Regions from separate parts of the Alteromonas sp. ABH4_453 genome, predicted to be linked through region 1. Evidence: predicted binding sites of a transcription regulator. Region 1 holds the regulator's gene; each other region holds the start of a gene.
What was found. Region 1 encodes sigma-54, which starts transcription at its own class of promoters, with help from an activator protein. Its sites were predicted from a motif close to GTTGGCACGNNNNTNGNNT; they were not measured.
Positions count from the first base shown of each region.

Region 2: the regulator sigma-54 is predicted to act here: its motif matches at 1,717-1,735, upstream of fliE (flagellar hook-basal body complex protein FliE).
Region 3: the regulator sigma-54 is predicted to act here: its motif matches at 5,312-5,330, upstream of ACXAGV_RS12645 (flagellar assembly protein T N-terminal domain-containing protein).

Region 1 covers NZ_JBSWXP010000004.1:240,900-248,339, reverse strand. The annotation lists gene lptC (LPS export ABC transporter periplasmic protein LptC) at 1-465, shown strand, start outside; gene lptA (lipopolysaccharide transport periplasmic protein LptA) at 434-979, shown strand; gene lptB (LPS export ABC transporter ATP-binding protein) at 982-1,707, shown strand; gene ACXAGV_RS09815 (RNA polymerase factor sigma-54) at 1,781-3,262, shown strand; gene hpf (ribosome hibernation promoting factor) at 3,293-3,580, shown strand; gene ptsN (PTS IIA-like nitrogen regulatory protein PtsN) at 3,594-4,037, shown strand; gene rapZ (RNase adapter RapZ) at 4,122-4,967, shown strand; gene ACXAGV_RS09795 (HPr family phosphocarrier protein) at 4,967-5,239, shown strand; gene mgtE (magnesium transporter) at 5,413-6,771, shown strand; gene ACXAGV_RS09785 (winged helix-turn-helix transcriptional regulator) at 6,827-7,440, opposite strand, start outside.
Region 2 covers NZ_JBSWXP010000006.1:65,202-72,641, reverse strand. The annotation lists gene fliF (flagellar basal-body MS-ring/collar protein FliF) at 1-1,302, opposite strand, end outside; gene fliE (flagellar hook-basal body complex protein FliE) at 1,315-1,650, opposite strand; gene ACXAGV_RS12930 (sigma-54-dependent transcriptional regulator) at 1,892-3,229, opposite strand; gene ACXAGV_RS12925 (sensor histidine kinase) at 3,246-4,385, opposite strand; gene ACXAGV_RS12920 (sigma-54 dependent transcriptional regulator) at 4,522-5,985, opposite strand; gene ACXAGV_RS12915 (flagellin N-terminal helical domain-containing protein) at 6,149-6,943, opposite strand; gene ACXAGV_RS12910 (adenylyltransferase/cytidyltransferase family protein) at 7,118-7,440, shown strand, end outside.
Region 3 covers NZ_JBSWXP010000006.1:6,875-14,314, forward strand. The annotation lists gene ACXAGV_RS12625 (HlyD family type I secretion periplasmic adaptor subunit) at 1-722, shown strand, start outside; gene ACXAGV_RS12630 (helix-turn-helix transcriptional regulator) at 722-1,318, shown strand; gene ACXAGV_RS12635 (bifunctional diguanylate cyclase/phosphodiesterase) at 1,293-3,227, opposite strand; gene ACXAGV_RS12640 (transglutaminase-like cysteine peptidase) at 3,234-3,914, opposite strand; gene ACXAGV_RS12645 (flagellar assembly protein T N-terminal domain-containing protein) at 4,068-5,249, opposite strand; gene ACXAGV_RS12650 (LPP20 family lipoprotein) at 5,535-6,020, shown strand; gene flgN (flagellar export chaperone FlgN) at 6,134-6,565, opposite strand; gene flgM (flagellar biosynthesis anti-sigma factor FlgM) at 6,637-6,966, opposite strand; gene flgA (flagellar basal body P-ring formation chaperone FlgA) at 7,070-7,440, opposite strand, start outside.

The DNA of each region.
Region 1 (7,440 bases):
AGCGAAAATGACGCATTGAAGCCAGCATATAAGGCTAAAAACCTAACGACTACGTTGTACAATCAAGACGGTGAGTTGAACCACAAAGTCTTTGCAGAGTCGATGGAACACTACGACCAGTTGGGTTTTGTTTTATTTCAACAGCCAAAGTATACATTGTATACGGAAAACGCTTCATCACCCTGGGTTGTAACAGCACAAGAGGGAACGCTTTATAACAATGAACTAATCCAACTTGAAAATAGCGTTGTTATTGAAAATCAAACCAGCGATGATTTTGTCAAAAGTTTATCAACCGAATACATACAGATAAATTTAGAAACGAAACAAATGACATCTGATCAACCCGTTGAGATACTGGGTACACAATACCTTATTTTAAGTAATGGGTTTAACGCGAACTTACGCACACAAGAATACGAGCTTTTAGATCATGTACAAACGACTTATTCCCCTAGCAACTAGTTTTATGCTTGCCATCGCTAGTGGTGCGGTGCTTGCCAGTGAAGACGATTTTTCACAACCCATTAAGATAGGGTCAAACACCCAGTTTATTGATGGTAAAAACAAAACAGCGCTGTACAAGGAAGATGTACTTATTACCCAAGGTTCACTCCTAATCGAAGCTGATGAGGTAGAAGTTATAGCTACAGATGGCAGCGGCCGTGAAATATTCATCGCCCGAGGGAACCCTGCAAGCTATTCTCAATCACTAGAAGACGGCACACCGGTATCAGCAAAAGCCAATGAAATTCGTTATGAAGTAGTCAATCGCACCATTTCTTTGGCGGGCAACGCTGAGCTACAGCAAGATACCAGTAAGGTGCAAGGTGATAAGATTACATTTGATATGATTACTGAACAATTGCTTGCAACGGGTGGCTCCGGTGAAGATGGTGAAGGTCGTGTAACCACAGTGTTTACTCCTGACACCATTCGAAAAACATCGTCTAAGAAAGATAATGAGGACAATGAATAGCAATGGCAACTTTGAGCGCTAAAAACCTTGCTAAATCGTACAAATCGCGACAGGTAGTGCGCGACGTAAGTCTTTCAGTGTCTACTGGTCAAATTGTCGGTCTTCTTGGCCCCAACGGCGCTGGTAAGACTACTACTTTTTACATGATTGTCGGTTTGGTCAACTTAGACAAAGGTAAGATCGAAATTGATGACAATGAGCTTACTCATCAGCCAATGCATGAGCGTGCACGCCGTGGTATAGGTTATCTCCCGCAAGAGGCATCGATTTTTAGAAAGCTAACGGTACATGAAAATATCATGGCCATTTTGCAGACCCGTAAAGATTTAAATTCACAACAACAAGAAGAAGAAGCAGACGCCCTACTTGATGAATTTAATATCAACCATATACGTAATAGTACCGGGATGAGTTTGTCAGGGGGAGAACGGCGCCGCGTTGAAATTGCCCGCGCTCTGGCAGCAAAACCACAATTTATTTTGTTAGACGAACCATTTGCCGGTGTTGATCCAATATCAGTTAATGATATAAAGAAGATAATACAGCATCTGCGAGATAGGGGTATTGGTATCCTTATCACGGACCATAACGTACGTGAAACATTGGATGTTTGTGAAAAAGCGTACATTGTGAGTCATGGCGAGCTTATTGCGCAAGGAACTGCGGAACAGGTTTTAAGTAATCAAAAAGTAAGGGACGTATACCTAGGCGAACAATTCAGGCTATAGTTAGTGTAACCTAATTGTCATTTTTCAGTTTCGCTCTGGTATATTTAATTTAGAGCATTTAAATAAGACGTAGATGAAACCATCTTTACAGCTAAAATTTAGCCAACAACTTACAATGACACCTCAGCTTCAGCAGGCTATTAAACTGCTGCAGCTTTCTACACTTGATCTCCAGCAAGAGATACAAGAAGCCCTCGATTCAAATCCGCTTTTAGAAGTGGAAGAAGGTAACGACGAGCCGCAGGTAGAAAAGAATAATGTCGATAGTGACGATAGCGCGGCTGAAGCTACAGCTTCAGCATCAAGCGATACGCTAGAAGCAGGAGATGCACTGGAGAAAAATGATCTTCCCGATGAGCTACCTATCGACAGTACCTGGGATGAGTATTATTCGGCTTCTTCCGCGCCAGCACCTGGTCCTTCTAATGATGATGAACAAATCTTCCAAGGTGAGACCACAGAAGACATCCAAGAACATCTTCTTTGGCAAATGCGCCTCACTCACTTTTCAGATAATGACCGCGCCATCGCTACAGCAATCATCGATTCAATTGACGAATCAGGCTATTTAACCGTTACTCTTGACGATATCTTAGAAGCGGTCAACGACGATGATCTAGAAGAGCCTATCGAAATGGACGAAATAGAGTGCGTGCTCAAACGCATTCAGATGTTCGACCCCATTGGTTCAGGTTCTCGTACACCTCAAGAGTGTCTTATGGTGCAGTTGCGTCAGTTTTCAGACGATACGCCTTGGCTTACAGAGGCGAAGCAACTTATCGAAGAATATTCAGACTTACTGAGTAGTAAAGACTACCGCACGCTAATGCGTAAGAGCCGATTGAAAGAAGATCAGCTGCGCGAAGCAATGCGTTTACTCCAAACCTTGAATCCTCGCCCAGGTAGTGCTTTAGTTACTAAAGAGCCTGAGTACGTTATTCCTGATGTCTCAGTAACCAAGAAAAATGGCCGTTGGGTGGTTGAGCTGAACCCTGACAGTTTGCCTAAGTTAAGTGTAAACCAGCAATACGCTGCCATGAGTCGCCGTGCCAAAAACAGTAGTGACTCGCAATTCATCCGCTCACACATGCAAGAGGCCAAGTGGTTCATTAAGAGCCTTGAATCTCGCAACGATACTTTGATGAAGGTTGCAAATTGCATTGTGCAGCAGCAAATGGGCTTTTTTGAGCACGGCCCGGAAATGATGAAACCAATGGTGCTAAATGATGTCGCAGAAATGGTAGATATGCACGAGTCGACTATTTCGCGCGTGACAACGCAGAAGTATATGCATACGCCCCGTGGCATCTTTGAATTGAAGTATTTCTTCTCAAGCCACGTAGCAACCGAGTCCGGTGGTGAGTGTTCATCTACAGCGATTCGTGCATTGATCAAGAAGTTAGTGGCTGCGGAAAACCCTAGTAAGCCGCTAAGTGATAGCAAGATTGCTTCATTGTTGGCCGAGCAAGGCATAAAAGTCGCTAGGCGAACAATAGCAAAATACCGGGAATCGTTATCGATCCCGCCGTCGAACCAACGCAAAAGCCTTATTTAAACGGGCTTAATAATATAAGGAAGACGAAATATGCAAATCAACCTTACTGGTCATCATGTCGAAATCACCGACTCTTTGCGTAATTATGTCGATACGAAGTTCAGCAAACTTGAACGTCACTTTGATCACATTTCTAATGTGCATGTCATCCTGAACGTTGAAAAATTAAATCAAAAAGCCGAAGCGACCGTTCATTTAAGTGGCGCTGAAGTATTCGCATCCTCAGAAAATACCGACATGTATGCGGCGATTGACAGCATGGTTGATAAACTCGACCGGCAGGTAATCAAGCATAAGGAAAAACTGAAAAAACATTAGTAGTTAATTGAGCATGGATATACAAGCCATCGTAAGTCTGGACCGCACCGAGTGTGCGGTTCAGTGTAATAGTAAAAAGCGAATTCTTGAGATCATCGCTGATATCGCTGCCAAGCAAAACGAGAACATTGATCAGGCAACGGTACTCAACAGTTTGATGGCTCGAGAGCGTATGGGTAGTACAGGCATTGGCAATGGTATCGCCCTGCCCCATGGACGCCTGCCGGGCCTTGAGAAAGTGATTGCCATTGTTGTAACCAGCACGCCAGCAATTGACTTCGATGCCCTTGACGAGAAACCCGTAGACATCTTTTTTGCGCTACTCGTTCCCGAGGAACAAACCGAAGGACACCTTCAAACGCTGGCCACCGTGGCTGGTAAACTAAGCGACAAAGAAACGATTAAAGCAATACGTCGCGCAACGACAAGTGACGATATTCTATCTGCAATAAGTTAAACATTAAGCGCCTATTAACCGTTTAGTAGGTGCCTAATTCAACAACGCGTATGTGATAAAACCAGAGTATTAGGGAGAAAGTAGGTGAAGCTGATAATAATCAGTGGTCGTTCGGGGTCTGGTAAGTCTGTCGCACTTCGCGCATTGGAAGATTTAGGTTATTACTGTGTTGATAATATCCCGGTAAACTTACTTCCCACCTTAACCCATACAGTTGTTGACGAGTACGATCAGGTCGCGGTAAGTATCGATGTGAGAAACCTACCTAAAAATCCTGACGATTTGGTCGAAATTCTAGACTACCTGCCTTCTTCGTGGTCGATGACCATTGTTTACATTGACGCGAGCGATGATGTTCTGGTTAAGCGTTTTAGCGAAACACGTCGTCTTCACCCTCTCGCCAAGCTTAATAAATCGCTTTCAGAAGCCATTAAAGCCGAGTCTGCCCTACTTGCTCCTATTGCTGAACGCGCAGATTTATATTTAGACACAGATAAGCTTACCATTCACCAACTGGCAGAGTTAATTCGAGAGCGTATTTTGGGTAAGAAAAGCTCACGCCTTGTGCTTGTGTTTGAGTCGTTTGGCTTTAAGCACGGTATTCCTAAAGATGCGGATTACGTTTTTGATGCCCGCTTTTTACCTAACCCCCATTGGGAGCCCGACCTTAAACATCTGACCGGATTAGACGCACCAGTAGAAGTATTTTTGGGGTCGCAGCCTGTAGTGACCAAGTTCATTTGGCAAATTCAGAATTTAATAACGACATGGCTGCCTCATTTAGAACGCAATAATAGAAGTTACGTAACCGTAGCGATTGGCTGCACTGGTGGCCAACACCGCTCTGTCTACATTGCCCAAACCTTGTCAAAAACCTTCAGCGAAATACATCCTGATGTTCAAATTCGTCACAGAGAGTTGAACCAGTAATGACTATTCAAAAAACGCTTACCATCGTCAATAAACTAGGCTTACACGCGAGAGCAGCCACGCAATTGGTTCAGCTTGCTAATCAGTTTGATGCCAAAATCATTTTAAAAAAAGGCGATAAAGAAGCCGATGCAAGCAGCGTCTTAGGCTTGATGATGCTGGAAAGTCACCAAGGCGAACAGGTAGATGTTATTGTCGATGGTGATGGCGCGGTCGATGCACTTGCTGCCATAGAAGAGCTTATTGAGGGCAGATTTAACGAAGACGAATAGTCTCAACCCGAATATTCCTTGATGAATTAATCAACAGCTAGCTTAGTAATTCCAAATTCTTGCGTAAAAGCCACGCAATTATCATGACAGACTCAATATAATTGCGATATTCTACGCACACTTAGGCTACACAGCCTTTATTTTCCATATCAGCTTAGTAGGAATAACGCCTTATGGCAGAAGCGCTTGTTTCTAAATACGTACAAACCCAATTACGCGCACTTAACGCAGCGTTGATAAACGGTCAATTTGTATCTGTACGTAAGCTTCTGCTTGAACTTCCCCCTTCAGACGTTGCTCATATTCTCGAGTCTAGCCCTAGCAGGACCCGTGATGAGTTATGGGAGCTGATTGATAGCGACTTTCACGGTGATATTTTAGAAGAGCTATCTGATGATGTTCGAAACGGTATTATCACAAAGATGCTCCCCGCCAATGTGGTTGATGCACTTGAAGAAATGGATACCGATGACTTGGCAGAAACGCTGAGTAGCCTTCCTGAACCTGTATTGGCAGACATTCTTGATTCAATGGATGCACAAGACCGCGTACGTGCAGAGCAAGCGCTGTCTTACGGTGAAGAAACCGCTGGTTTCATCATGAACACCGACACCATCACCCTGCGACCAGATGTAACCATTGACGTGGTTTTGCGCTATATCCGTTTAAAAGGCGAGCTGCCAGAGAATACAGATACGTTTTACGTAGTAAATCGAACTGATAACCTTGTTGGTATTGTGCCAGTTACCCGTTTACTCACCGCAGATACCGACGATAAAGTGTCTGACGTTATGGACGAGGAATCTGAAGCGATTCCTGTGAATATGCCAGACGATGAAGTGGCAAGCCTGTTCGAGCGATACAATTGGCTTTCAGCACCTGTTGTAGATGAAAACCATCGCTTAGTGGGCCGAATTACCATTGATGACGTGGTTGATATTATTCGTGAGGACGCCGAGCACTCAATGATGAGTATGGCGGGTCTTGATGATGATGAAGATACCTTTGCACCGGTTATGCAAAGTACTAAACGCCGCTCCGTGTGGCTGGCAGTTAATTTAGTGACAGCGCTAATGGCAGCAATGGTGAGTGACTTGTTCGAAGCCACGCTAAGCCAGCTTGCCGTACTAGCTATATTGAATACCATCGTACCGAGCATGGGCGGCGTGGCTGGTAACCAAACGCTGACCCTTGTTATTCGCGGTATGGCGCTCGGTCATGTAAATGCCAGTAACTCGCGCTGGCTTATCAGTAAAGAGATATCCATCGGCTTTCTAAACGGTGCAATTTGGGCAGTGCTTATTGCTTCTGTCATTGCCCTATGGAAACAAGACTACATGCTAGGTGTTATAATTGCGTTTGCCATGATGGTAAACATGATTGCGGCTGCGCTTGCAGGTGCAACCTTACCTATGATTATGAAGCGTCTTAAGATAGACCCTGCCCTAGCTGGAAGCGTTATCTTAACTACGATAACTGATGTGGTAGGTATTTTTGCATTCTTAGGTACGGCAACGCTGTTTTTAATTTAAGTCGGTAAAGATTTCTCTGTTCCTAGGGCTCAAGTAATTTTTTAAACTATATCGTTCAGGCGCTTAACGCCCTAGCTGTATACCCATTAATATTCAGTTTGTATCCGACACCCCATACGGTTTGTACCAGCTGCCCACCATTTTCAATACTGTTAACCTTGTCAAGTTTAGAGCGAAGACGATTAATATGTGTGTTTACCGTATGCTCATAACCTTCATGGTTATATCCCCAAACCTCGCTAAGTAGCTGATTGCGGGAAAACACCTGGTTGGGGTGACGACAGAAATAATTCAACAAAGTGAATTCACGTGCCGTTAATGCCAGTATTTGACCATTGATCGTCACGCTGTGATAACGCTGATCTACCCTAAGCGGGCCAATTTCGATGAGTTCTTCGCTACCATCGTTAGTTCTCAAGGTTTCTTGGTTGGGCATACTTCTTCGCATATGGGAGCGAATTCGTGCTGAAAACATACGCTCGTTAAACGTTCCAGAAAGGTAGTCATCGACACCTGCTTCATAGTAGTTAGCTTCATCTACTGTATCGTCAGTCGTATCAGTTCTCGGCATATCGCTTTCCACGGCCACCACCCAGCTCTCTGGGTTAGCTTCTACTAAACGTCTAATACGCTTTAGGCACATAGTATTACTGTGCGATTCGACAATAA
Region 2 (7,440 bases), on a different contig from region 1:
AAAGGGTACGCTAACCACTTCTAGCGAGTCGCCGCGGGTGACGTCAAAGCCAATGCCGCCCTGCAACAGTCTACGTATATTAAGGATTTCTTCTTGTTTACGCGGGGTTGGCGTTATAGCGCCGTCTTCGCCCGCCACTTGGGTATAGTCGACTGCCACCGACACACTTAGTCTGCGGATTACACCTGTCTGCTTTTTGGTATGGCTGATAGTGGTATCAAGTTCGTAGTTGCGGGTCGATTCTTTCGCTGTGCGTCCTGGCATAGTTTGCTGACTACCGCCCACCGCATTTTCTGGAATATTAGAATCAAGCGGAGGCTGATTTGATAATGCACCGGGAATACCGCCAACACCGCCGCCTACGCTATTTTCTTCCATGATCATTTCGCTACGTACCGCAGGTAAATCTGGGTTGTAGCTGCGCTGGGTTTGCTCCATTGCAGTAAAGTCCATAGTAACGTCAGCTTGCGCCGTGTAGTTACCTATGCCCAATACTGGGATCAGTATAGCGTCAATTTTTTCTAGATACTCTTGCTCGCGCTGACGTTCAATTTCGTACTCTTTTCTGGCACGGGCACTCATTGAATCTTGCGAGCCTGAGTTAAGCAGACGACCATTGCTGTCAGTTACCGTTACTTTAGACGGCTCCATGTTTTGTACGGCAGACGCCACGATATCAACGACCGCATCAACCTCTTCACCAGCAATGACGGCACCACGTTTAGCGGTTAATACCACTGTTGCGGACGCTTTCTTCTCTCTTCGAGCAAAAACGTTCTCTTTTGGCATAGCTAAAAGAACACGGGCTTTTTGAATACTTGCGATATCTTCGATGGTCGAGGCAATTTGCTGTTCACGCGCATGTTTAAGACGTTCCATCTCAACACGCTGGCTTACACCAAACCCCATGTCCTGCATGATGATATCGGTACCTGCATCAGAGGTTTTAGTTAACCCTTGGCGTGTCATACCCAGGCGGATATTTTGGAATTCGTCACTTCTTACATAAACAGTATTGCCTTCAAGCTTATAGTCGATTTGATTCGCATCCATATAATCGAGAGTTTCGATAAGCTCTTGGGTTTCCATCTTAGCAAGGGGACGATAGTCAGGCTCTTGTGACCAAATAAGAATAAAGATTGCGATGGCCACACAAATAACCAAAACAACCACAAGGGCCATTTGGCGCATCATATCTGCGCTACCTAACGTATCCATGAAACCAGATTTATTCTCTGGCTCATTGTCCGCTGTTTGATTTTGATCAGGAACCGTAAGGTTTGTACCTGTTGCTTCAGCCATAACCTACTCCACCTATACCGGCATATTCATTATTGTTTTATAGGCTTCAAGTACTTTGTTACGTACCTGAACAGTAGCTTCGAAAGCAATGCCAGACTTTTCTTTCGCTAACATGACTTGGGCTAAGCTCAAACTAGGGTCACCCATTTCAAAACGTTGCTGTGCATCTTTTGATTCAAGCTGCATACCGTTTACACCGTCAACCGCGTTCTTCAGCATGGTCGAGAAATCGCTTGCAGAGCTGTTTACTTCAGTAAGCGATTGCTGCTGAGGCTCGTTAACTTGAAGACGAGTTTGCCCTATCATGTTTTGCATTTCTTGATACAAACTATTGGCTTTAACGTCCATACCCACTCCTAGCGTTTCTTTAAAAACCGCCTGAACAACGGCGAATAACTAATTATATGAGTGATTTAGCAAGGGGCTTGCCAACTTTAAAAACCCTTTAATATCATAAAGATAAAGAGAAAATGAGAGAATAAGCCAAATTTATGGCGTTTGATTTGATGGGAGCAACAAAAAACCGCCGCCTTCTTTACTACAGAGGCGACGGATAACGGGGTTGAACGAGAGGTTCAAAACAGCAGTATTAAGCTGGTACTTCAATGCCGTCTTCACGCATGCGCGCTAGTTTATAACGAAGGGTTCTAGGGCTAATGCCAAGTTTTTCCGCAACGTCCTTACGTTTACCATTGCACGAGACTAATGTATCAAGAATAATTTGGTGCTCCTGATAACGAAGTTCTGAACCCAATTTGTTGTCTTCAACCTGCTCTTGTGTAACTTCAAGCGGGGCCGACATGTCTTCGTCAATCATTAAATCGCTTGCATCTATTTCATTGTTTTCACAAAGAATCAGGGCACGTTGAACCACATTCTCTAACTCTCGAACATTTCCTGGCCAGCTGTATTGCGACAATTTATTGCGTGCTGCAGCACTTAACCTGATTGTGCCTAGGCCCTGTGAACTTGCGTGACGCTGAACAAGGTGCTCCGCAAGTGGCACAATGTCTCCCGGGCGTTCCGATAGAGGACGCCATTCAATAGGAAATACGTTTAAGCGGTAGTATAAGTCTTCTCTGAATTCACCTGCATCTACTGCTTTTCTTAAATCTCGGTTACTCGTAGCAATAACTCGCACATTTAGTTTAACGGTTTTTCGGCCGCCAAGACGTTCAACTTCACGCTCTTGCAGCACGCGCAGCAATTTAGCCTGAAGCGCCAAATCCATCTCAGTTATTTCATCAAGTAGCAGGGTGCCGTCTTGAGCTTGTTCGAACTTACCCGGACAGGCCTGAATAGCGCCAGTAAAGGCTCCTTTTTCGTAACCAAACAAAGTGGCTTCTAACATGTTTTCTGGAATGGCAGCACAGTTAATGGCAACAAAAGGCGCATCGCTTCGCGGAGACTGGTCGTGAATATAGCGAGATAGAACTTCTTTACCCGACCCACTTGGACCCATGACCATAACGGTAGCTTCAGACTTCGCGACTTTCCGCGAAAGCTCAAGTAGCTTCAAACTTGAGGGGTCGGCTACGATTGGCGTACGTGATTCAATTTTTTGTGCAGGGGCGTAGCGCCCCACTAAGTTTAGCAATACTTCTGGCGCAAAAGGCTTTGAAAGGTAGTCCGTTGCGCCATCACGCATCGCTTGTACCGCATCATCAATAGTGGCGTAGGCCGTCATTAACAACACAGGCATATTCGGGTATTTAGCTTTAATACTTTTTAGCAGTGTTAAGCCACTCATTTCGCCCATTTGTATGTCGCTAACCACTAGGTCCACATTCTGTGACGATAGCTTCATCAATGCTTGCTCCGCGCAATCGGCAGCAACCACGTCATAGTTACCTAGCAAAAGAGTGTCTAGGAGCGCCTCGCGTAAACCCGCGTCATCTTCAACAATTAGTATGGTAGTTTTAGACATTATTCTCTCCTATGACTTACGCGACATGAGTCAATGTTTGTGAAGTTTTAGCATGCGCCGAGCACGGTAATGACACGCTAAAGCAAGCCCCACCTTCTGGTACGTCAATGATGTTAAGTGAACCGCTGTGCGCATTTACCACTGACTTCACTACCGCAAGACCTAAACCTGTACCATGCGTTTTTGTAGTAAAAAACGGTTCAAAAATTTTGCTTTTTAGACTCTCTGGAACCCCAGGACCTTTGTCGACCACAGATACATGTAAACGGTGATCACTCACTGTTGCCTGTACGTGCACACGCTCTCCTTTGGGAGTAACTTGGCTTGCATTATGGATAAGGTTTAGCAATGCGCCTTGGAGTGCTGTGAGGTTACCTGTGATAGAAAGATCTTGTTCAAATCCTGAAAACGTTAACGTCTGCTGCGCTTGGGCTACCATGCTATGGGCACTACCCTCTATCGAGGAAAACAGCTCACCTAAACTGATCTGGCTGACCACCTGCTCTTCGCCCGATTTAGCAAAAAGTAGCATGTCATTAACTTGGCTTTCTAACTCTTTAAGCCTGTCAGTCAGCTTATTAGCAAACTGGGTTTGCGCTTCTTCGCCTAAGCCTTTGCGTGTTAAATTCGACGCATATAACATAGCTGCAGAAAGTGGAGTTCTGATTTGATGGGCCAGGGATGCCACCATTTTTCCAAGAGAAGACAACCGTTGCATGTGGCTAACCCGCGCTTGCAGCTGACGGGTTTCAGTTAAGTCTGTGATAACAATTAGCTGACCTGGCTCGTTGTCTAGTGGGGTAATTGAAAGCTTCACTCGTCTACCATCAACCAGCGATACTTCATGGCCGTCATCAGCGCGTGGCTTGAAAGAGCGAGTAATAATACTGCGCCACACTTCCTCTTCCAGCGGTTCGCCTAACAATGCTTTTGCCTGCTCGTTGGCTTGGCGAACAATGCCCTTTCCATCAATTACAATAACACCCGCTGGCATCACTTGAAGTAAATGTTCGAGTCGGCTCGCCTGCAATCTCAGTGATTCAATATCATCATTTTGCGACGTTTGATAATCATCTTGAGATACCGCCGAGCCGCCGTTAAGTGCATAGGCAGATGCGAGATACTCTGTAGATTGTTGTGTGCTGTTGAAAGCCATATTATCCTCGTCAAATTGCAGACGCTGTTTAACTATGGCTTAGATAAAGCAGAAGATATGCCAACTTGATATTGACTTATTTATCAGTAGGATAGATGGTATTTTCAAGAAAAAGCGTAACGTCAATTAGCTGACATTACGCTTCTTCAGTACGCTGGATATCGTATTTCCGCATTTTTTCAACAAGCGTGGTTCTGCGCATTCCAAGCTTGTCGGCGGCACGTGCTACTACCCAATCTTGGTTTTCCAGGGCTTGTTTTATGAGATTCACTTCGAGCTCAGAAAGGTACTCTTTAAGGTTAACACCTTCTGCAGGTAACGAAGACGACACCATACCGTTTAGGCCGTCGTGACTCTGCAGGCTAACGTCTTCTTCTGGCTCTTGCGCTGCAGCTTCAGCAAATAGCGCGTTAAACGCTTCGCGTTCAAGCATTTCTTCGGGATAGTCAGGCTCGTACGCCTGTACGTCACCATACTGATATTTTTCAGGTAAATCGGCAATGTCGACAATCTGACCTGGATAAAGAATCGTTAGTCGCTCAACTAAATTTGAAAGTTCGCGGACATTGCCCGCCCATTCGTGCTCCATCAATGAAGCAATGGCTTGTTCGGTAAAGCGCACACCTTCTACGCCATCGCCCTGTATTCGACTGTTTAACTCTTGGAGTAACAAGGGAATATCGTCTTTTCTTTGTCTGAGCGCAGGGCTGTCAATTGGGAATACGTTGAGTCGGTAATACAAGTCCTCACGAAACTTGTCTTCGCTTATCATGGTTTCCAAGTTGCGGTGCGTTGCCGCAATAATACGTACGTTGCACTGAAGTGGCTTATTCCCACCTACGCGTTCAAACATACGCTCTTGCAACACACGTAATAACTTAACCTGCATTTGAAGCGGCATATCACCGATTTCATCAAGGAATAATGTGCCACCTTCGGCGAGCTCAAATCGTCCTTTACGTGCACTAATAGCGCCTGTGAAAGCGCCTTTCTCGTGACCAAACAATTCGCTCTCGAGAAGTTCGCCGGGAATAGCACCGCAGTTTACCGGGATGAATGGACCGTCTTTACGTTCAGATAAGAAATGAACATTGCGCGCAACCACTTCTTTACCCGTTCCAGACTCACCTAAAATTAACACGGTGGCATCGGTGGGTGCGACTTGCTCAACTAAGCGCCGCACAATTTGAATTTGCTCACTTTTACCAATTAGGCTTCTAAATAGCCGCGTTTTTGTACCTGCCGCACGAGATAAACCTGGTTTACGTCGAGAGTATTCTTGGCAACGATGTATAGCCTGCGTTAAAACAGGGTAGGTTAATGGTGTTGCAATAACACTAACCAGGTTACAGCTTGCAGACGCCTGTGTATTGCTCTCAACTAAAGCGACAAACGGTATGTGTGGAAACTTTTCTACCAGATTACTTACGGCAGTGGACGAGCGGTACTCGATAAGTACGGCGTCTGCACCACTTTCATGGAGGTATCGCTCGCATTCACTGAAGCCTCGTGACTGGCACGACTCTCCCATGAAGGTAACGATAGTTTCCAAGTTTTGAATAAGTTCCTGATTATCACTAATCAGCAAAATGTTCTTCATCAATTCCCCGAGAACGCTTTGTTATTATTTACAGTTTAGCGCATTTCTAAATTGTAACGACAAAAGATCGGAGCGCAACCGCTGTTTTGGGAAATATATCAATAAAAAAAGCAGGTTACCCTGCTTCTTTCGATTAAATTTGGTCTAACCTACACCATTTAGCCTAGCTCAATAACGATAAAACTTGGCTTTGCTGCTGGTTCGCTTGCGCTTGAACAGTAAGGGCAGCTTGACCTAAAACGTCGTTTGAAGCTTGTTGCGACGTCGCTTGCGCAAAATCTAAATCTTGAATACGACTTCGCGCTTCTGCGGTATTTACATTAGCTTGAGTGAGTGAGCGCGCAGCACTTTCGAAACGATTTTGTGTGGCGCCTAAATCGCCACGCGCACTGCCGAGAGTTTCTATCGCCGCATCTGCTGCGGCCAATGCATCGTCAATACTGGTGCCTGACGTAATATCGATAGACAGCACACCGTTTAATTGAGCAGCAACATCTTGTGTATTGACACTGATTGACTGGCCCGCACTTGAACCTGATTGGAATTCAAGTGAACCATTTTCAGACAATAATGGCTTTCCAGCAAAATTCGTCTGCTCTATGGTAAACGAGATATTTTCTTGTAGCTGGGTTATTTCAGATTGAATAGCACGGCGATCACCACTACTCAAAACACCACTGCCTGATTGCAAGGTCAATTCACGAATACGGTTTACATCATCATTAATGCTGCCTAAACCACCTTCAGCTACTTGTGCGAGTGAAATACCATCATAGACGTTGTTTAGCGATTGACGGTTTCCCTCAACTTCGGAAGTCAGCCTATCGATAATTTGTTGGGCTGCTGCGCCGTCAGATGCATTGTTAATTTTCTTACCGCTGGCAAGCTTCTCCATCAAGGATTCTTGCTTCTCTTGCACTTGGCTGAGAAGTGAGGATGTTGAACTATTAACTTGCATGATGCTTTCCTAAAATTTGTAACTCTATAAGTTTAGCAGAAAGCTGAGCAAAATGTAGTCAGCCATTTGTATGATAGTCGATACCTTTAGGAACAAATCTATACGCTCATGGAATAGTTTGACTTGCCGATAAGTTATGAGTGTACAATTTGTTTATTTTCAGAGATTAATGCTATGACTACTGTGGTGACGTACGGCACCTTTGACCTTTTCCATATAGGGCATGTAAGGCTTTTAAAGCGATTACACAGCTTAGGCGATAGGCTAGTGGTTGGCTTGTCCTCTGATGAATTCAATACGGTGAAAGGTAAAAACGTTGTCATACCTTATGAGGACAGAAAGGAAATTTTGCTCTCCTGCCGTTATGTCGACAGCGTCTTTCAAGAAAATTGTTGGGAACAAAAGCGAGAAGACCTTAAGCGAGAAGGCGCTGAAATATTCGCGATGGGTGATGACTGGATTGGAAAGTTCGATGATCTGCAAGATATCGTTAAAGT
Region 3 (7,440 bases), on a different contig from region 1:
AGCTGGCGGTGACTAAACCATTGTTAGCATCAGGTGCAGTGTCGGAAATCGAAATTCTTCGACTAGAGCGTCAAATTGTTGAGCTTGAAGGCAACATCAGCAAATCTAAAGTGGCAATAGAGCGAGGTCTCAATGCTATTGAAGAAGAAATTATTAAGAAGGAAGAAGCTCGCCTCAAGTTAGTCAATCGATGGAATCAAGAGTTGACGGACGCAACTGGCGAAATGGCGATGTTACAACAGTCTCAAACGAGTTTAGAAGATGTTGTATCACAAGCGGATTTACGATCCCCGATTAATGGAACGGTTCAACGATTACTTATCAACACGGTTGGTGGTGTTATTACACCTGGTAGTGCCGTTGTTGAGCTTGTACCTCAAGACGACCAGCTCATTGTTGAGGCCAAAGTCTCACCGAAAGACATCGCTTTTATTAGAGAAGGGCAGCAGGCCATACTGAAATTTAGCGCATATGATTTTACCATTTACGGCGGTATGTCGGCCGAAGTTCAGCACATCAGTGCTGATGCCATCACCAATGAAAAAGATGAAACCTATTACCTTGTCAGACTTGAAACAAAGCGAAGCATTGCAGATGAATCCTTAGATATTCTGCCCGGAATGATTGTGCAAGTAGATATTTTAACGGGCAAGAAAACCGTTCTTAATTACATTTTATCGCCCTTATTCAATGTAACTGGCTCTGCACTGAGGGAGCGCTAATGAGACATTTTATTGCAGAAAAAGACTTACAAGGGGCACTTACTCAATACGCTTGGTCTAGTTATAGTAGTGTCGATGAACTGAAGTGCGATAGTAGTGACTGTGTATGGATTATGGCAAACGATAAAAGCTGGCGCCACTTACTGGTTGAGGCAAAACAAAAAGCCGATAACCTTGTTTTACTTACCTACAAATATGACCGCCTAGAGATGCAAACAGGACTAATGTTAGGTGCTAGAGCATATTGCCATGCGCTAGGAACACAATCTCTACTGTCTTCTGTAGCTCGTGTTATAGAAGCTGGGGGCATGTGGTTGCCCAACGAGTTATTAACAGTAACTACATCAAATGTCGCTGCTAATATGCAAACAATGCGTGTTTTTCCTGCATTACAAGGGCTTACCAACCGAGAAAAAGATGTATTAAATGGTATTTTGGAAGGGTTAAGCAACAAGGAGATAGCAAGAGAGCACGGTATTACTGAGCGTACCGTTAAAGAATATGTTGGTACGCTCTTACACAAGTTTCAAGCCAAAGACCGGATAAGCTTATTACTTAGAATAGGCGAGTTTAGTCACCTAAAAGATGCTCTATAACTTCAATATGTGAAATCACACCATCTATTCCTAATTCAATAAATAGTTCTTGTTGATCTGTGCCCTTAACCCCGTCTGCATAAACTTTTATACCAAAAGTATGTGCAAGGGAGCAGAACCCACGTATGAAGGCGTGATTAGCAGGGTTGAAATCGATATCTGCCATAAACGCTGAATCGATTTTCACATAATCTAATCCCAATTCTTGAACGTTTAACAGTTGCGAGAAGGATTCTCCAACGCGCTTCAAACCTACTTCGCAATCTTTGGCTTTAAGCGTTGTAAAAAAGTCTCTAAATTCATCAGGGAAGCGTGTAGCTGTAGATTCTCTAATTTCGAAACATAACTGTCTGGCAGCTTTTGTATTCGTTCCAAGTTGATAATAGAGCTGGGCAAGTATTTCGGAATCTAGCATAAACTGCTCAGAACAAAGGAAAGCGAACTTTGACTGAGTACCAGTGCTATTTATATGGTCTATAAGGTGGGCAATAGTTGTTAATTCGATTTTGGGTAATAACCCTAAGTAGCGTGCCCAGTGAGTGTAATAGCCGCTTTTTCGTAGCTCTCCGTCAATATTGATACCGGCCCAACTCTGATAGTGAACCAGGTTTCTATCTAGGTGGAGAACAGGAAAATTGAATGTTTGGGCATCGTTCTCAGTGATTGCGCGTTTGAGTTCTTGTTCCCAGCGCTTCTCTTCAACTAGTGAAATAAACTTTTTCAGCGGACCTTCAATAAAGGGTTCTTCCATTTCATCCATTTCCGCTTCATCTATCATCGCATCTGCACGCATAAGCACATTTGAAAAACTGTCATCTGCCCGAAGCTTAACCACTGATTGGTATACATTGGGGTCACCTTCTTTACAAAATGCATTTAAGCAAGCGCCATGAAGAGCCTCAGATATCGTGACTGCATCATGGGTTTCAGTAAGTAATATGGCAAATTCGTTTTTCTGCATTCTTGCTAAACGACTATCAGTGAAAAGGTGGTGATGTATTGACAGACAATCGTTAATTTCCCCAACGAAATCACGGATACGCTTTTTTCTAATATTCACCGGTGAGCGTAAAAAGCCTTCGCCCTCGGTAAATCTCACAAAGAAAAGGCAGTTCACGCCTTCAGTGTCTCTAAAAGCTAGCTGCCCTTTTAGAATTGAGATGAAATAATCCCTATTTGCTACACCAGATTCGTCATCAAATTGTGTTTTGTAGCGCATAAGGTCAAGGCGCGTATTCTCTTCATCCATGATCTTTCTAGAACTGGTGGCGAGAAAGTTCATCGCGCGTACTACACGCTTAAGCTCTAACGTGCGAGGCTCTTTGAGCTGGATAAATTGCATTTTTTGGAATGATTCAGCTTGGCGCACAACGCTGTCTAGAGGGCGAATAATGAAGCGTAATGCCCAGCCTCCCAATAGGCCCGCAAATATACCTACAAGTGATAACCCGAAAATAAGTCGCTGTGTAGCTCGCCACATAGATGCAACCGCAAAGCTAGTATCTGTTTCAACATAAACGGTGCCGTACTGGCCCCAACCTTCGCTTACTTGGGCAACACCGGGTTTAACTATGGGAGAAAAATTATTTGAAAACCACTTTGGTGTGTCTTCGTTTAATTGCACTTCATGGGTGTGCGCAGAGACAATTTCACCGTTAGATTTTTGAAGTACGATGGAAGCGTAGTGGCCAATGTCAAATTGTGACATTATGAAAAGATCGAGCGAGACAGGGTCTTTATCAAGCCCACTGAGGGTAAGAGCAAGCATACTCGCGTTGTCTATATTTTTTGAATAAAGCTGCTCTTCTACGTATTGCTTGGTAGTTATTCCATGGATTGTGACACTACCTGCAATTGCAACAAGTACGACAACTGCTATGGCAAGCCACAATTCTCTCGTTATTGACATAGACTCCTAAGACCTTCTGCTAATCCCCTCTTGCTTCATGCGCTCAATAACGTCACGCCACCTTGATAGTCTGCTGGTAGACGAAGAAACTTGTGCAGTTTTACCTGGCTGCCAAATACCCGAATCATTAAAACTGAATACAGGAATTAAGTCCGTTCGTTGAGAGCCTGGCAACACATTAGACACTAAGCTATCTAGCACCAAAGGATCTGATGAAGGGGAATCATAGTATCCCAAAACCATATGTGCTTGCGTTACTCGGCTTCTACCAATCTTCGCTTTTACATAAATGAGGCGAAGTTTAGAACTATCGATACCTAAGTGTAGCAGAGCTACGTATTTTGCAATGGCATAATCCTCACAATCTCCGCGAGAATGACCAAAAAGTTCCGAAGGAGTAGCCCAATAGTCTTTTTGTTTGAATACGATATCGTCGGTAGCGTACTGGATATGCTCGTCAAAGAAAGCGTTTACACCGATAAGCTGCTCTCTAACAGCCTTATTTTCAAGGTCGTGAAGTTTAGTTTCTAGCGCGCTGACATGTAAGGCTTTGTCAGCCCCAAAATTACTTTTAACTTCCTGTTCGAGCTTTGGAAACTCGATAACATAGTGATCCCTCAGTTGTTGTCCAGCCAGCAGCAAGGCTACTAATGCTAAGCAATGCGACGCAAACAGAGAAAGGGTCATATTTTATTTGTGTAGGTCATACTAAAGTATAAGGTAGAGTACTTGTCTCTACCTAAATTTTAAGTATCGGATACAATACGTTGTTATAGGTATAACACGGCCTTGTTGATATTCCAACCATAGCGATAAGTAATTGATAATGAGAAAGCTGACTTACTTCTTAACTACAAAATCATTTTCCTGAATGTTAGCAGTAATTCCTGACGTAGCGTTGATTACCACAGACGAATTGCCATAAGCACTATCAACAATAAAGGTACCGGGGTAGAGCGTATATTGAAGATATTTTCTACCTCGATTGTCGACCACCTCTTTGGCCTGATAAAGATATAGTTCATCTTTTTCAGAAATGCCATTATCTCGCCCGAGAGATACTGAAATTTTATTGTCCGCAATACTGATAACACGACCGGTAACAGGTTGGCAGGCTGTCGCTTCTTTAATATCCTCTATTAATTGACTGATTGACGTGTCAATTGCTTGACCGTAGCGTGATTGCCAAAAGGTTGACGAAAATTCATCTACGTCTTCAAACCTATCAAACGTCCACTCTTCATTGGTATCGTAAGAGGAATTGAACAACAGACCGCCGTTTATTCCGTCATAAACTTGTACAGTCATTGCAAAAGCACGATGTGAAGTGTTGGCTTTCCATGGCGTGAATATCGATGCTTCTTTTTGCGTAACGCTTAAATCATCAATAACCCCGATGATAACGAATTGCGTGTTACTTTGATCTGACAGCGTACGGACGTTTTGGTCGGTATAGCGGCTATCAAACTTTGCAGTATGGGGCGCAACGTAAGTAAGGCTCAGATTATCTGTCTGTTCTTGCATAGCCTTTGCTAATCGCTGTGTAAACGCCTTATCAAAGTTCGGAATATTGCCTTGGGTTAATTGCGCTCTGTTTCTTATCCTAAAATGTGTCGTCGCAAAGTGCTTTTCGTCCTGCTGCGCTGAGCATATTTTCCCTCTGGGAAATATGTCTGCACGCACACTAACCGTGACTACATCACCGTTATAAATTTCGCTCACAAGTTCTAATTGTTCGACTTCGCCCGTTGAGCGAATAGTCATTTCTTCGTTTTTCAGAAGTCCATTGGTTAGTTTGGCTACGCTTTGCACTGATGCCCCAGCAAACAACATAGCTTGTTTAAGCGCATCCTGTGTTGCTGCGCGTTTTGCTGCTTCTTTATTACCATTCAATACCACGGCTTGCCCGGTAGCTTCATACCAAACGGCATGGACTTGCCCCGCCACAAGGCCCAGTAGGCAAACTGCCGCCATGAATCTATTTAAACATGCTATAAGCGCTGTTTTGCTCGGTTGTCGCACGTTGCACCTCTGTGGTTGCTTAGTTATTGCGCTGAAATAATGTCCTAACCTTGGTGGAAACTATGCGAAAAAAGTGCCAATTAGAGAGGGACGTTGTCTTTGAAAGAAAACGGGCGCATTTATTGCTTGTTTCCGTATTACTAAGACATGTGACTGCAAAGCGACTTTATGGAGTTTGACGTTATTCATAACGCTTTGATGAAATGCTATTAGCTTATAAAGGTTAATAAGATCAACATTTAAATGTCACTAACTCGTTACTGATGCATACAGAGGTTTTAAGTTATGTGGTTGAACAAACTAAAGCATTCAAACTTACTTTTGCGGTCTTCCATATTTGGCCTAGCAATCTCATTGAGCGGTTGCGGCATTATCGATAAACACGTTGAATGGGAAACTGTTGAGCCTGAAACTTATCCTGTTTTAAAGGCTGTGGGCTATGCACCTATTTCATCGCAAAATGGCGAGTCTGACAGCATGAAATTGATCATGGCAATGAAAGCGTCAAAATTAGATGCATACCGTGAGTTAACCGAGCAGGTATACGGTCAAAAAATTGAAGGTAGTCAGTCTGTATCAGGTCTTATTGTTGACAGTGAAACATTACGTGCGTCGGTCGAGGGAGTGATAAGAGGCGCCGAGGTCGTTAAAACCTATCCCGTTGGGAAAGATACTTACGTAACTGAGCTTTCTCTAGATATGCAGCAAGTCTACGATATTTATTTGTCGACTGCTAAGCCACGACGAGTGAAGGATGTAAAGTATTACTAGAGGTAAACCCAAAGGAGGGCCGCACCAGCGAGCTTGTCGTTGAGCACATAAAGGTGTGTAATAAGGGAGTGAAGTTACCTGCTGATGCAACTTAGACACCGCGGCGTAAACGCCTAAGCGCTCACTCCTGAGCCCAAAGTTCCGCCTTTCGGTTTTCCTTTTTTGTCGTAAGTAAGTGATTCTTTTGCTCGAACTTCCATCATCAAATTCCGCAAGTGTGTGAGGCGTAGCTGTCCTTGCTCTACGGCTTTTTGATTGACTTGTGTTCGATATTTACAATCTTCGAGAAGCTTCTTAGCGTCAGCCATTAATACTTCGTCTTCTTCCGACATTGTCGTTTCACTGCCGATAGCATTCTCGATGTTGGCATCCAGCGCTTGGATAGACGTCAGAAGGGCTGTTTTTTCATCCAACAAATTCATTAAAGATTCAGCATCACGTGAGCTTATAAGCTGCAATTCTTTCTCAAGCAAAACGGCAAGTGAAGACATCTGCTCTACTTGACGTGATAATGCTTGTGTTAGTTCGCTTGCTTGTTCTGTCACTGTACTTATCTCATAAAACGGATATTAATTACTGCGATCGATTACGTAACGCCGATTACATTAACGCCGAATTATTTAGCGCCAAAAATCTCGGATTCAAGTTTCGCTATTTTATTAGCCAACACTTCTGGATTTACTTTGTAATCACCGCTTTGGATCGCTTTCTTTAGGCGGTCCACTTTCTCTTGGTTCACAGGTGCTTCAGACCCTTTCTTTTGAACTTGATTCAGCTGCTGAGCAGACTGCGTCAATGAAACCGAGTCTTGTCTTGGCGCTGGCGCTGTTTGTGCAGACTGCGCTGAAGCTTGTTGTTGAGATTGTTGCGTCTGATTTTGCTGTGCAACTTTCCCATTATCAACGGGTGTTTTAGGTAACCCATTGTTTATATTGTTAATTGCCATATCTAGTCCTCACTACTCTTTTGCCTCTGTGATATATATCGGCCTTTAGGCTAATATCTTTAGCTAAATTGGAAACAAAATAGTAGATATTTCACGCTCACTTTTATAAGTGTATCACGACTTCTTCAGGGCTTGCGACTCTGGCAATTACGGCCTTCTGGCTACTGGCATTAATCACCTTTATGTTATCGCCAACTACGCCATCTTGCTGCGCTATTCCTGCCGTCTTGACTTCCATTCCCGCAACCTCTGCGGTAATGGTAATTCTGTCGCCTTTACATACAAAGCATAGCATATTTGACTGTATAGCTTGACCACCGGTAATACGACGCTTCATTCTGGCGCCAATCAACGAATCTAAATCGGTAAATGCGGTATGACGTAACCGTCGTACGTCAACTTTTGCCAGGGTTAAATTAGATGACGTTAAAACAGTTCCCGGACTTATTGCGCCTTGAGTGACTACAATTTCCT